3 regions of the Agrobacterium bohemicum genome follow, and region 1 is predicted to be linked to each of the others. Evidence: predicted binding sites of a transcription regulator. Region 1 holds the regulator's gene; each other region holds the start of a gene.

Evidence for each region. Region 1 encodes LexA, which represses DNA repair genes until DNA is damaged. Its sites were predicted from a motif close to TGTTCNNNNTGTGTTCNG; they were not measured.
Region 2: a site for LexA is predicted at 1,349-1,366, ahead of ATO67_RS10845 (PA0069 family radical SAM protein). Genes of this name have one in related genera too.
Region 3: a site for LexA is predicted at 1,742-1,759, ahead of ATO67_RS06695 (helicase-related protein). Genes of this name have one in related genera too.

What each region holds. Positions count from the first base shown of each region.
Region 1 covers NZ_KQ961023.1:239,799-243,080, reverse strand. Annotated here, with positions in the region: gene ATO67_RS01170 (ComEC/Rec2 family competence protein) at 1-241, shown strand, start outside; gene ATO67_RS01165 (glutathione S-transferase family protein) at 337-1,014, opposite strand; gene lexA (transcriptional repressor LexA) at 1,399-2,121, opposite strand; gene kdsA (3-deoxy-8-phosphooctulonate synthase) at 2,392-3,240, shown strand.
Region 2 covers NZ_KQ961028.1:11,105-14,386, reverse strand. Annotated here, with positions in the region: gene ATO67_RS10845 (PA0069 family radical SAM protein) at 130-1,287, opposite strand; gene ATO67_RS10840 (glycosyltransferase family protein) at 1,490-2,008, shown strand; gene moaB (molybdenum cofactor biosynthesis protein B) at 2,009-2,554, opposite strand; gene ATO67_RS10830 (4-(cytidine 5'-diphospho)-2-C-methyl-D-erythritol kinase) at 2,551-3,282, opposite strand, start outside.
Region 3 covers NZ_KQ961025.1:231,941-235,222, forward strand. Annotated here, with positions in the region: gene ATO67_RS06695 (helicase-related protein) at 1-1,568, opposite strand, end outside; gene ATO67_RS06700 (ubiquinone biosynthesis hydroxylase) at 1,864-3,105, opposite strand; gene tesB (acyl-CoA thioesterase II) at 3,165-3,282, shown strand, end outside.

The sequences.
Region 1 (3,282 bases):
CAGGACATCCTTAGAGACGTGTCGATCCGGTGCAGTTCTGATCACTCAAGAAACATTGCGACGCACCGGCTCCATGGAAATCTGGCTTGGTTTCAAAGGTGAACCCGTTGCGAGGGCAAGTGCTGCGATGCATGGTCAGAACCGCTCATGGAGCATGCATCGCAGCTACGACTGGCGCAGCAGAGAGTTCACTCAAAAGCTTCCAGCTCACATTGAGCAGATGTTGTCTCGCCAACCTTAGCGCGTTGACGGAGAAACGGGGGGGTGTAACTGCTACGTGCCGCAGTCGACACCGTCTTCCGTAACCCATGCTAAAAAGCTGCGTTCGCCTCTGCGTTATTCTGCGCGCAGATCTTCCGTCCACTCTCCGACTGCCCCGGCCTCAGCTTCGTGGCCAGCATCCCGCCATGTTTCCAGCAAGGCTGCGTCTTGCCATTCCTGCATCGCAGGTAGTGAAAGTAGCCGGTTTTTATAGGCGTCTGCTTCCACCGACAGCGGCGTGTTATAGGTTTGGAAACGGAACGCGACCGGGCAATAAAACGCATCAACAGCGGTGAATTTCTCTCCCGCCAGAAATGGGCCTCCAAACGAGGACAGACCTTGCCGCCACAACGCATCGATACGTAAAATGTCCTTCATTAAAGGCTCATTGATTGCCGATGGACGAATACGCAAGCCGACGGTCATCGGGTGTTCATTGCGCAGGCTCTGAAAGCCGGAGTGCATTTCGGCAGAGGCCGAGCGAGACCATGCGCGCGCTTTGACGTCGGATGCCCATACACCATCGTGGCGTTCTGCCAAATATTCTGCGATTGCGAGCGTATCCCAAACAGTTAGGTCATCTTCGACAAGACATGGAACCTTGCCTGTAGGAGAGAAATCCAGAAAATTGTCGTTCGATGTTCCAAACTTCACGAGCTTTTCGTCAAACGCAATCCCAAGTTCTTTCATCAAAACCCAAGGTCGCAGCGACCACGAAGAATAATTCTTATTGGCTATATAAAGATCATACATGGCATTTCCCCTCGTTACCCAGCATGCCTAGCGCGAGAATACCGCATGATCCAGACGGTCGAGACGATGACGCTTATCAAACTATTTGATGGACAGCCTCGGTTGTACTCAAAGCAAATTTCAAAAGAGTCAATTAAGCGAGGGCTACCAATCATCTTGCCAATTCGGCAAAGACCATCGAACTCCAGTCGCCAATCTAAAAAATGATTACCCGGATAACAAGTTGGAGGCCGCCGAAGACAAAAAAAGAAGTTTTGTTGCTGTAATGAATTGCTGAACGCGGCCACGACCCGTCGCTGGGCGCCTAATCATAATGACGATAAACGGAGCCGCTCGATTGAAGTTAAAAAAGGGCAAATCAGGCTCAAGCTTGCCTTTACACTCTTAATGGTACCGGCGGATCAGTCCAACGAGTTTGCCTTGAATTTTTACTCTGTCAGGCCCGAAAATGCGGGTCTCGTAGGCAGGGTTTGCAGCCTCTAGTGCGATAGATGCACCTTTGCGCCGAAACCGCTTTAAGGTCGCTTCTTCATCGTCGACCAGAGCGACGACGATATCGCCCGGATTTGCGGTGTTTACGTCGCGAATGATAACGGTATCGCCGTCGAAAATCCCGGCTTCGATCATCGAATCGCCTTTGACTTCCAGTGCATAATGTTCGCCCGAGCCCAGCATATCCATCGGAACGACAACGTCGTGGGTGTTGTTCTGGATCGCAGAAATAGGCACGCCAGCAGCGATTCTGCCCATCACAGGGACACTCACGGCATTGGACAGGCTGTCGTTGGTGGCAACGGGACGCGCTATTGGCTCCGCTGGCTTCGACTTGCCCAGACTACCTTCGATAACGCTCGGAGAAAAGCCACGCTGCGGTTTAGCTCGAGGAGAGTATGATTCGGGAAGTTTGATAACTTCCAATGCGCGGGCTCTATTCGGTAGCCGGCGAATAAAACCACGTTCTTCCAAGGCGGTGATCAACCGATGGATGCCTGACTTCGAAGCTAGGTCGAGTGCATCCTTCATTTCATCGAAAGATGGAGGCACGCCAGACTCCTTCATTCTCTCATGAATGAATAAAAGCAATTCCTGCTGTTTGCGCGTGAGCATGAAGAAACACCCTTGGAGATTCGAGGCGGAGATTCGTGAAACAAATACAGAACGAACACTATATGTTCCATATGTGTTCTGCAATCCCTTAAAATTCCGTCAAATTCATTTAAGCGTTTTCGGATGATTAAATTCGTATTCCGGAGTCGTCATGAATATCCTCGACAGTGACTCCGGCACAGCTTGCTGCTAAGTGCATGCCCAATACAGATTTGGGATTATTTCGGTGGCACGCCATCGAGACCGTCCGCTATATGCTGAGGGAAGACGATGAGTGTGACGAACAATCTGAAAGTTGTGGCGGGGCAGGGCTCCAAGGCGGTGTCGTTTGCCAATACCGAACGTTTCTCGCTGATCGCCGGACCGTGTCAGATGGAGAGCCGCGACCACGCGTTCATGATTGCAGAAACGCTCGCGGAACTATGCAGCAGGCTTGGGATCGGGCTAGTCTACAAATCGTCTTTCGATAAGGCCAATCGTACGTCGCTTTCCGGCCAACGCGGCATCGGCATCGATAAGGCGTTGGAGATTTTTGCTGAGCTGAAGACGCAGTTTGGTTTTCCCGTGCTGTCGGACATTCATACGGAAGAGCAGTGCGGCATCGTTGCGCCGGTGGTTGATATTCTACAGATTCCGGCTTTCCTCAGTCGTCAGACTGACCTCCTTGTCGCGGCCGCGAAAACCGGTCGCGTCATAAACGTCAAAAAAGGCCAGTTTCTGGCGCCATGGGACATGAAGAACGTGCTGGCGAAGCTGAATGAAAGCGGAAACCCGAACGTTCTCCTGTGTGAACGTGGCGCGTCCTTCGGTTACAACACACTCGTGTCCGACATGCGTTCACTTCCAATCATGGCATCGCTTGGCGCGCCCGTCGTTTTTGATGCGACCCACTCCGTACAGCAACCGGGCGGGCAGGGTGGGTCGACCGGTGGTCAGCGTGAGTTCGTGGAAACGCTGTCCCGGGCGGCTGTCGCGGTCGGTATCGCGGGTCTTTTTGTTGAAACGCACGAAGATCCGGACAACGCTCCGTCAGATGGACCCAACATGGTTCACTTGAAGGATATGCCGAAGCTTCTTGAGAAGCTGTTGGCCTTCGACGACATCGCCAAAGCCGCCTGACCGGTTTTGGCCCCAATCGGCCTTTATCTAAAACCGGCACAT
Region 2 (3,282 bases), on a different contig from region 1:
CCGGGGGCATAACCCGTAGCGCAGGGCATAGACGCTACGGATATTCTCGCGCATCAGGCCAATGGCGTGATGCAATTTTGTCTTCACGTGTGTCGCGATCGTTCAGTCGAACGACGGCACGCCCGTGTGCTACAGAAGTGAGAGCTGCACGCCTGCACCTCCTGGCGCTATGAACAGATCGTCGCGAAGCTGAATGCCGCGTCGGATCAGGCCAAGCCTCTTGGTCGCCATCTCGAAGCGGCGGCCAATCTGCCAGGCGTAAGGACCTGCCCCCTTCATACGCTTGCCAAATTCAGCATCGTAATCCTTGCCATCCCGCATGGAACGCACCAGCGACATGACATGCTGGTAACGATGCGGGTAGTTGCGCAGCAGCCATTCCCGAAACAACGGGCTGACTTCCAGCGGCAGGCGAAGCAGGACATAAGATGCCTCGGTCGCCCCCGCTGCCTTTCCGGCCTCCAGCACCCGCTCGATTTCATGGTCGTTCAGCGCAGGAATGACGGGTGCCATCATCACCGCAGTTGGAATGCCTGCATCCGTCAGCGTCTTTATTGCCTCCAGCCGCTTGGTGGGTGTTGCCGCGCGCGGTTCCATGCTGCGCGCCAGCTTCCGGTCGAGTGTCGTCACCGATATACCGACTTTCACCAGACCCTTGGCCGCCATAGGACCCAGAATGTCGATGTCGCGGGTGATCAAGCCGGACTTGGTGACGATGGCGACAGGGTGCTCGGCCTTGGCCAACACTTCGAGGATTTGGCGCATGATGCGCCATTCCCGCTCGATCGGCTGGTAGGGGTCGGTATTGGTGCCGATGGCGATCACCCGCGCCTTGTATCCCGGCTTGGCCAGTTCCCGTTCCAGAAGCTTTGCGGCATCGGGCTTGGCAAACAGCTTGGCCTCGAAATCCAGACCTGCTGAAAGCCCCATATAGCTGTGGGTTGGCCTTGCGAAACAATAGATGCAGCCATGCTCACAGCCGCGATAGGGATTGATGGATCGGTCGAAGGGGATATCCGGCGAATCGTTGCGGGTAATGATGCTTCGCGGTTTTTCCACCTGAACCTCGGTGCGGAACTCCGGCAATTCCTCGATGATCTGCCAGCCATCGTCGACAGGCTCGTGCTGCAACGTCTCGAAACGCCCACCGGGATTGATGCCCGCACCACGCCCACGACGGCGGTCGATCTCGATCCGCAGGCCGGATGCATCGGCCAGCGCATTGGCAATATCTGGCGTGTGGCCCGGCTGGAATGCAGCCTGCCCGGAAAGCACATGTTGTCTCATCTGGATGCTCCTGACCGGTATGAACCGGCTTGGTGGATGCACCGATTCTTAAACCACGAATGAGAACAATACAAGAACAAAATGATAAAACGGGTGATAGCAATTTCTTTTGCGTTGCGGTAGAAATTTTATCGATGAAATGTTGTGGCTGCGCGGGCTTTGCTATTTTATCCATCATGAGGGATCACACGCTGATAGACATATGCTGACAGTCATCATGGAATGCCGGGATCAGGAGCCGGAGCTTGCTCATACCCTTTCCACGCTCGTTTCAGGTGCCGTGGAGGGGCTGATCAGTGACGTCATCGTGTTGGATCACGCCTCCAGCGACGGCTCGGAGCGTGTGGCCGAGGCCGCGGGCTGCCGGTTTCATACGGAATGGGACATCAGGGATATTATCGGCTCGGCACGCGGCGAGTGGATATTGATGATGGAGCCGGGCAGCCGCCCGCAAAGCGGCTGGATCGCTGACATCAGCGAATATACGGCGCTGAGCAAGATGCCGGCACGTTTTGCTCCCTCGCGCCACTACCGCCCATCGTTTCTGTCGCGTTTCATCCGGCGCAGACCGCCGCTGGAATATGGCCTGTTGCTGACCAAGCAGGAAGCGCTGTCGGTCGCCAGATCAAGCATGCCGCTCGATCATTTCCCCAAATCACAGAAAACCCGTCGGCTGAGTGCAGAGCTCATACCCTCATGGGTGCTGCGCGCGGCGCGCTAGTCACCCCTGCGCCTTGCCGCGCTTCAAGTGCTCATCCAGACGCGGCATGATTTCCACGAAATTGCAGGGCATGTGTCGGTAATCCAGCTGCGCCTTCAGGATTCCATCCCACGCATCCTTGCAGGCGCCGGGAGAGCCGGGCAGCACGAAGATGAAGGTGGAGTTGATAAGCCCAGCCGTCGCCCGCGACTGGATGGTGGACGTGTTGATCTTGTCATAGGAGATGCGGTGAAAAACGGCAGAAAAGCCGTCCATCCGTTTCTCGAACAAAGGCTCCAGCGCGTCCGGCGTCACATCCCGTCCGGTAAAACCCGTGCCGCCGGTGGTGATAACGACGTCTATCTCCTCGGACAGCGTCCAGCCCTGCACCTGTGCCTGAATGGCTGCCTTGTCATCTGCCACGATGGCGCGGTCCACCAAAAGATGACCAGCATCGGCAATGCGAGCGACGAGTGTATCGCCCGATTTGTCGTCCGCCAGCGTGCGCGTGTCGGAGACGGTCAGAACCGCAATGCCGACGGGAATAAAGGTTCGCTCAGCATTCATCTTGGCAGCCCATCTATGGTTTTTGTTGCCTGAACATACCAGCCGGGACGCTGTTGGCGAAGGCGGGCAGCGGCAGATTGCGCATTTTCCATCGTGTCGAAAAGCCCAAAACAGGTCGCACCGGAACCGGACATGCGAACCAGTTCCGCGCCGGCCTCTGACAGCAGGGTGGAAGCCTCGCCGATCTCTGTCAAAACCGCCCGCGCCGGCGGCTCGAGATCATTGCGGCTTTTGCCGATGAAGGCCATCCATGGTTCATCGCCCCGCTGCCCGAGAGGAGGATTGTTCTTGTTTGCCAGGCGCCTGAAAATCTCCGGCGTCGACACAGCCTTCAACGGATTGACGAGAACAAGGTTCAGCACGGGCATATTATCAATCATCTCGATGTCTTCGCCAATACCACGCGCCATCAGCGGTTGGCTGGCAAGGCACATCGGCACGTCTGCACCCAGTTTAAGGGCGATCTCGGCGAGTTTGGCGGGCGCTAGTGCGAGTTCCCAGTGGCGGCACAGGCCGCGCAAGGTGGCTGCCGCATCCGCCGACCCGCCGCCGATACCCGATGAAACGGGCAGGTTTTTCTCAAGATGGATGGCAACCGGCAGGCATTCCATTCCGCATGCCTGACGCAGAAGATCCCGTGCCTTCAGCACGAGGTTGTGTCCAGCATCGTCCCGGGTGAGAATGTCGGAGAAGGGGCCGGACATGGAAAACCCATCTTCTGCCGCGTC
Region 3 (3,282 bases), on a different contig from region 1:
GCCTTGGCATCTGGACCTTCAGCTCCGGCCACCGGTGTAAACCGGAAACCCGCCAATTGGCCGACATGATGTCCTTCAACAAAGACATCACCATTCACACTGATTTCAGCTTCAAGCATCGCATTCTCTCTTAGGCGCCTCATGAGCACAGATGTCCTGCGATCAACAAAGCGTTTCGTCAACCTGTCATGTAAGGCATCGGACAATCGATCTTCGATTTCCCGAGTCTTTTCTTGCCAGTGTGTCGGATCGGCAAGCCATCCTGGGCGGTTTGATACATACGTCCATGTTCTGATCTGCGCAATCCTTGCAGATAGCGTATCGATCTCTCCGTCGGTGCGGTCCGCCCGCCGCACCTGTTCGGCCATGAAATCCTCATTAACGGCTCCACGTTTGACGAGGTCGAAGTAGAGGGTCGAAATCAAGTCGGCATGCTGTGCCGGCGCGATGCGGCGAAAATCCGGTAAGGCACAGGCCTCCCACAGTTTTTCCACGCGCGCAGCATTGGTGGTTATGTCCACGATTTCAGGATAACGCGCAAGATGTTCCAGCGCCTGCTGGTCGATTGCGGGCAATGCGCGCGTCAATCCCTGAATGGTTGGAGGCGTATCGAGGCTCGCCCGCAAATTTCCAATAGATGAATAATCGAAGTTCTTGGTGCGCCATTGCAGCACTTTGACCGAATCGAACTGATGTGATTCGACCCGGTGCACGAGCTCGTCATCGAAGGGATCGACCTGACCCGTCACCCCGAACGTACCATCGCGAAGGTGGCGACCGGCACGACCGGCAATCTGCCCCATCTCGCCGGCATTCAGATTGCGGAACTGATAACCATCGAACTTGCGGTCCTGCGCAAAGGCAACATGATCGACATCGAGGTTGAGACCCATGCCGATGGCATCGGTCGCGACCAGATATTCGACGTCACCGGACTGATAGAGACCGACCTGTGCATTGCGTGTTCTGGGGGAAAGCGCACCCAGCACCACAGCCGCCCCGCCACGCTGGCGGCGCACCAGTTCGGCAATGGCATAGACCTCGTCGGCGGAAAACGCGACGATGGCCGTGCGCTGCGGCAGGCGGGTGATTTTCTTCTGTCCGGCGTAGAATAATTGCGAAAGCCGGGGCCGCTCCACCACGACAATACCCGGCAAAAGCTTTTCCAGAATAGGTCGCATGGTGCCAGCGCCCAGCAGCAGCGTTTGCTCACGACCACGAAGATGCAGGATGCGATCGGTAAAGATATGGCCGCGCTCGAGGTCTCCGGCCAGTTGCACCTCATCGATAGCCACAAAGGCCGCCGTGGTTTCACGCGGCATCGCCTCGACCGTGCAGACTGAATAGGGTGCCTTGGGCGGAGTGATTTTTTCTTCACCGGTAATCAGCGCCACGTTGGGCGCACCGACCTTTTCCACCAGCCGCGTATAGACTTCACGGGCAAGCAGCCGCAACGGCAGGCCGATCACGCCGCTTCCATAGGCAACCATGCGCTCGATGGCATAATGCGTCTTGCCGGTATTGGTGGGTCCAAGAACGGCCGTAACACCGCGGCCGCTCAAGATCATGGGGCGAGAATTCAACGTATTATCCGTAAGATCGACTGAACTGCTGTTTTAGAACCATTCGGAAACGTTCCGTCCGCCTCTTGTCACCACACATGGCAATCGTGAAGGTCAAAGGCAAGGAGGGAACACGCGAAAGGCGCATCGGCCAAGGGTTTTGCCTGTTTTAATGCGACTGGAACATCTTGTGAACGAATCAGAGACGAATCGCTAAGGTTGTGGATTCAGCTTTTGTTCACGGCAACATCTGGTCTGCACGAAGGTTGTTACCACCAAATCCTGAATCGACATATCTGGATTAAAGCGGCTGACCGGCCAACAATCGCGGCCCGCCTTTGTCGGTGGTGCCTGCCGCCTGTCCGATGAAATAGGATTTGAGACCCGGAATCCGGTCCACGATCCCCAGGCCGAAGTCACGCGCAACACGAATGGGTCCGACATCGTTGGAAAACAACCGGTTCAGCACATCGGTGGTAATGCCCATGCGCACCGTATCGAACCGCCGCCATGACTGGTAACGCTCCAGCACGTTCAGCGAGCCGATATCGAGGCCCAGACGATCTGCCTCGACAATCGTTTCAGCAAGGGCTGCCACATCCTTGAAGCCGAGATTGAGCCCCTGGCCCGAAATCGGGTGAATGCCGTGCGCCGCATCACCTGCCAGCGCAAGACGCGGTGCCACGAAAGCGCGGGCCAGCGTCAGACCCAGCGGAAAAGCCCGCCGTGGGCCAACCGGCCTGATAGGGCCAAGCTTGTGGCCGAAGCGGCGTTCCAGCTCTTCCTCGAACACCAGATCGTCTGCTGCCACCAATTGATCGGCGTCAGCAGTGCGCTCCGTCCACACCAGCGACGAACGATTGCCCTTCAAGGGCAGAATGGCAAAGGGGCCGGACGGCAGGAAGTGCTCTTCGGCGCAGCCATTATGCGGGCGCTCATGTTCCACCGTCGTGACGATGCCGGATTGATCGTAGGCCCAATGTACCGTCTTGATGCCGGCCATATCGCGAAGCGCCGAGCGGACACCATCGCAAGCCACCAGCAGCCGTGTCTCGAACGTGGAGCCGTCGGACAGCGTGATAAGATTGCTGCGATGTCCGGCCTCGAAGCCGGAAACACTCAGGCCATGGCGGATGGTCACGCCCAGCCGTTCGCACAGCCCGCGCAACGCCCCCACCATGGCGACATTGGACACCATATGCGCAAAAGGCTGGCCGTCTGCCACGTCGCCATCGAAGGTCAGAAACACCGGGCGGACCGGGTCGGAGGTCTTGGAATCCGTTACGATCATCTTGTTGATCGCCTGCGCTTCCGGCAACAACTCGGTCCATATGCCGAAAACATCCAGCATCCGCGATGCCGCGGCGATGATCGCGGACGCCCGCATGTCCTTCTTCCAGACATTATCAGGGGCAGCCTCGATGACCTCGACATTCAGATGTGGCGCGCCCTGCTTGATGGCGACAGCAACGCCAAGTCCGACATATCCGCCGCCTGCAACAACCACATCCAACATCATGACTTCTCCCGCATTCTTGTGAATCTCACAGCTCCACTATAGACCATCACCAAAGGTCTTCCTACAGCCGGAGCATGTCGAAAATGTCGCGCCCTCTCGAAAATACAGCGCCGATGGAAAAACTGATTTCCACGCTCGATCTCGAAAAGCTCGAGGAAAACCTGTTTCGCGGCACAAGCCCACAGGTTGGCTGGCAGCGTG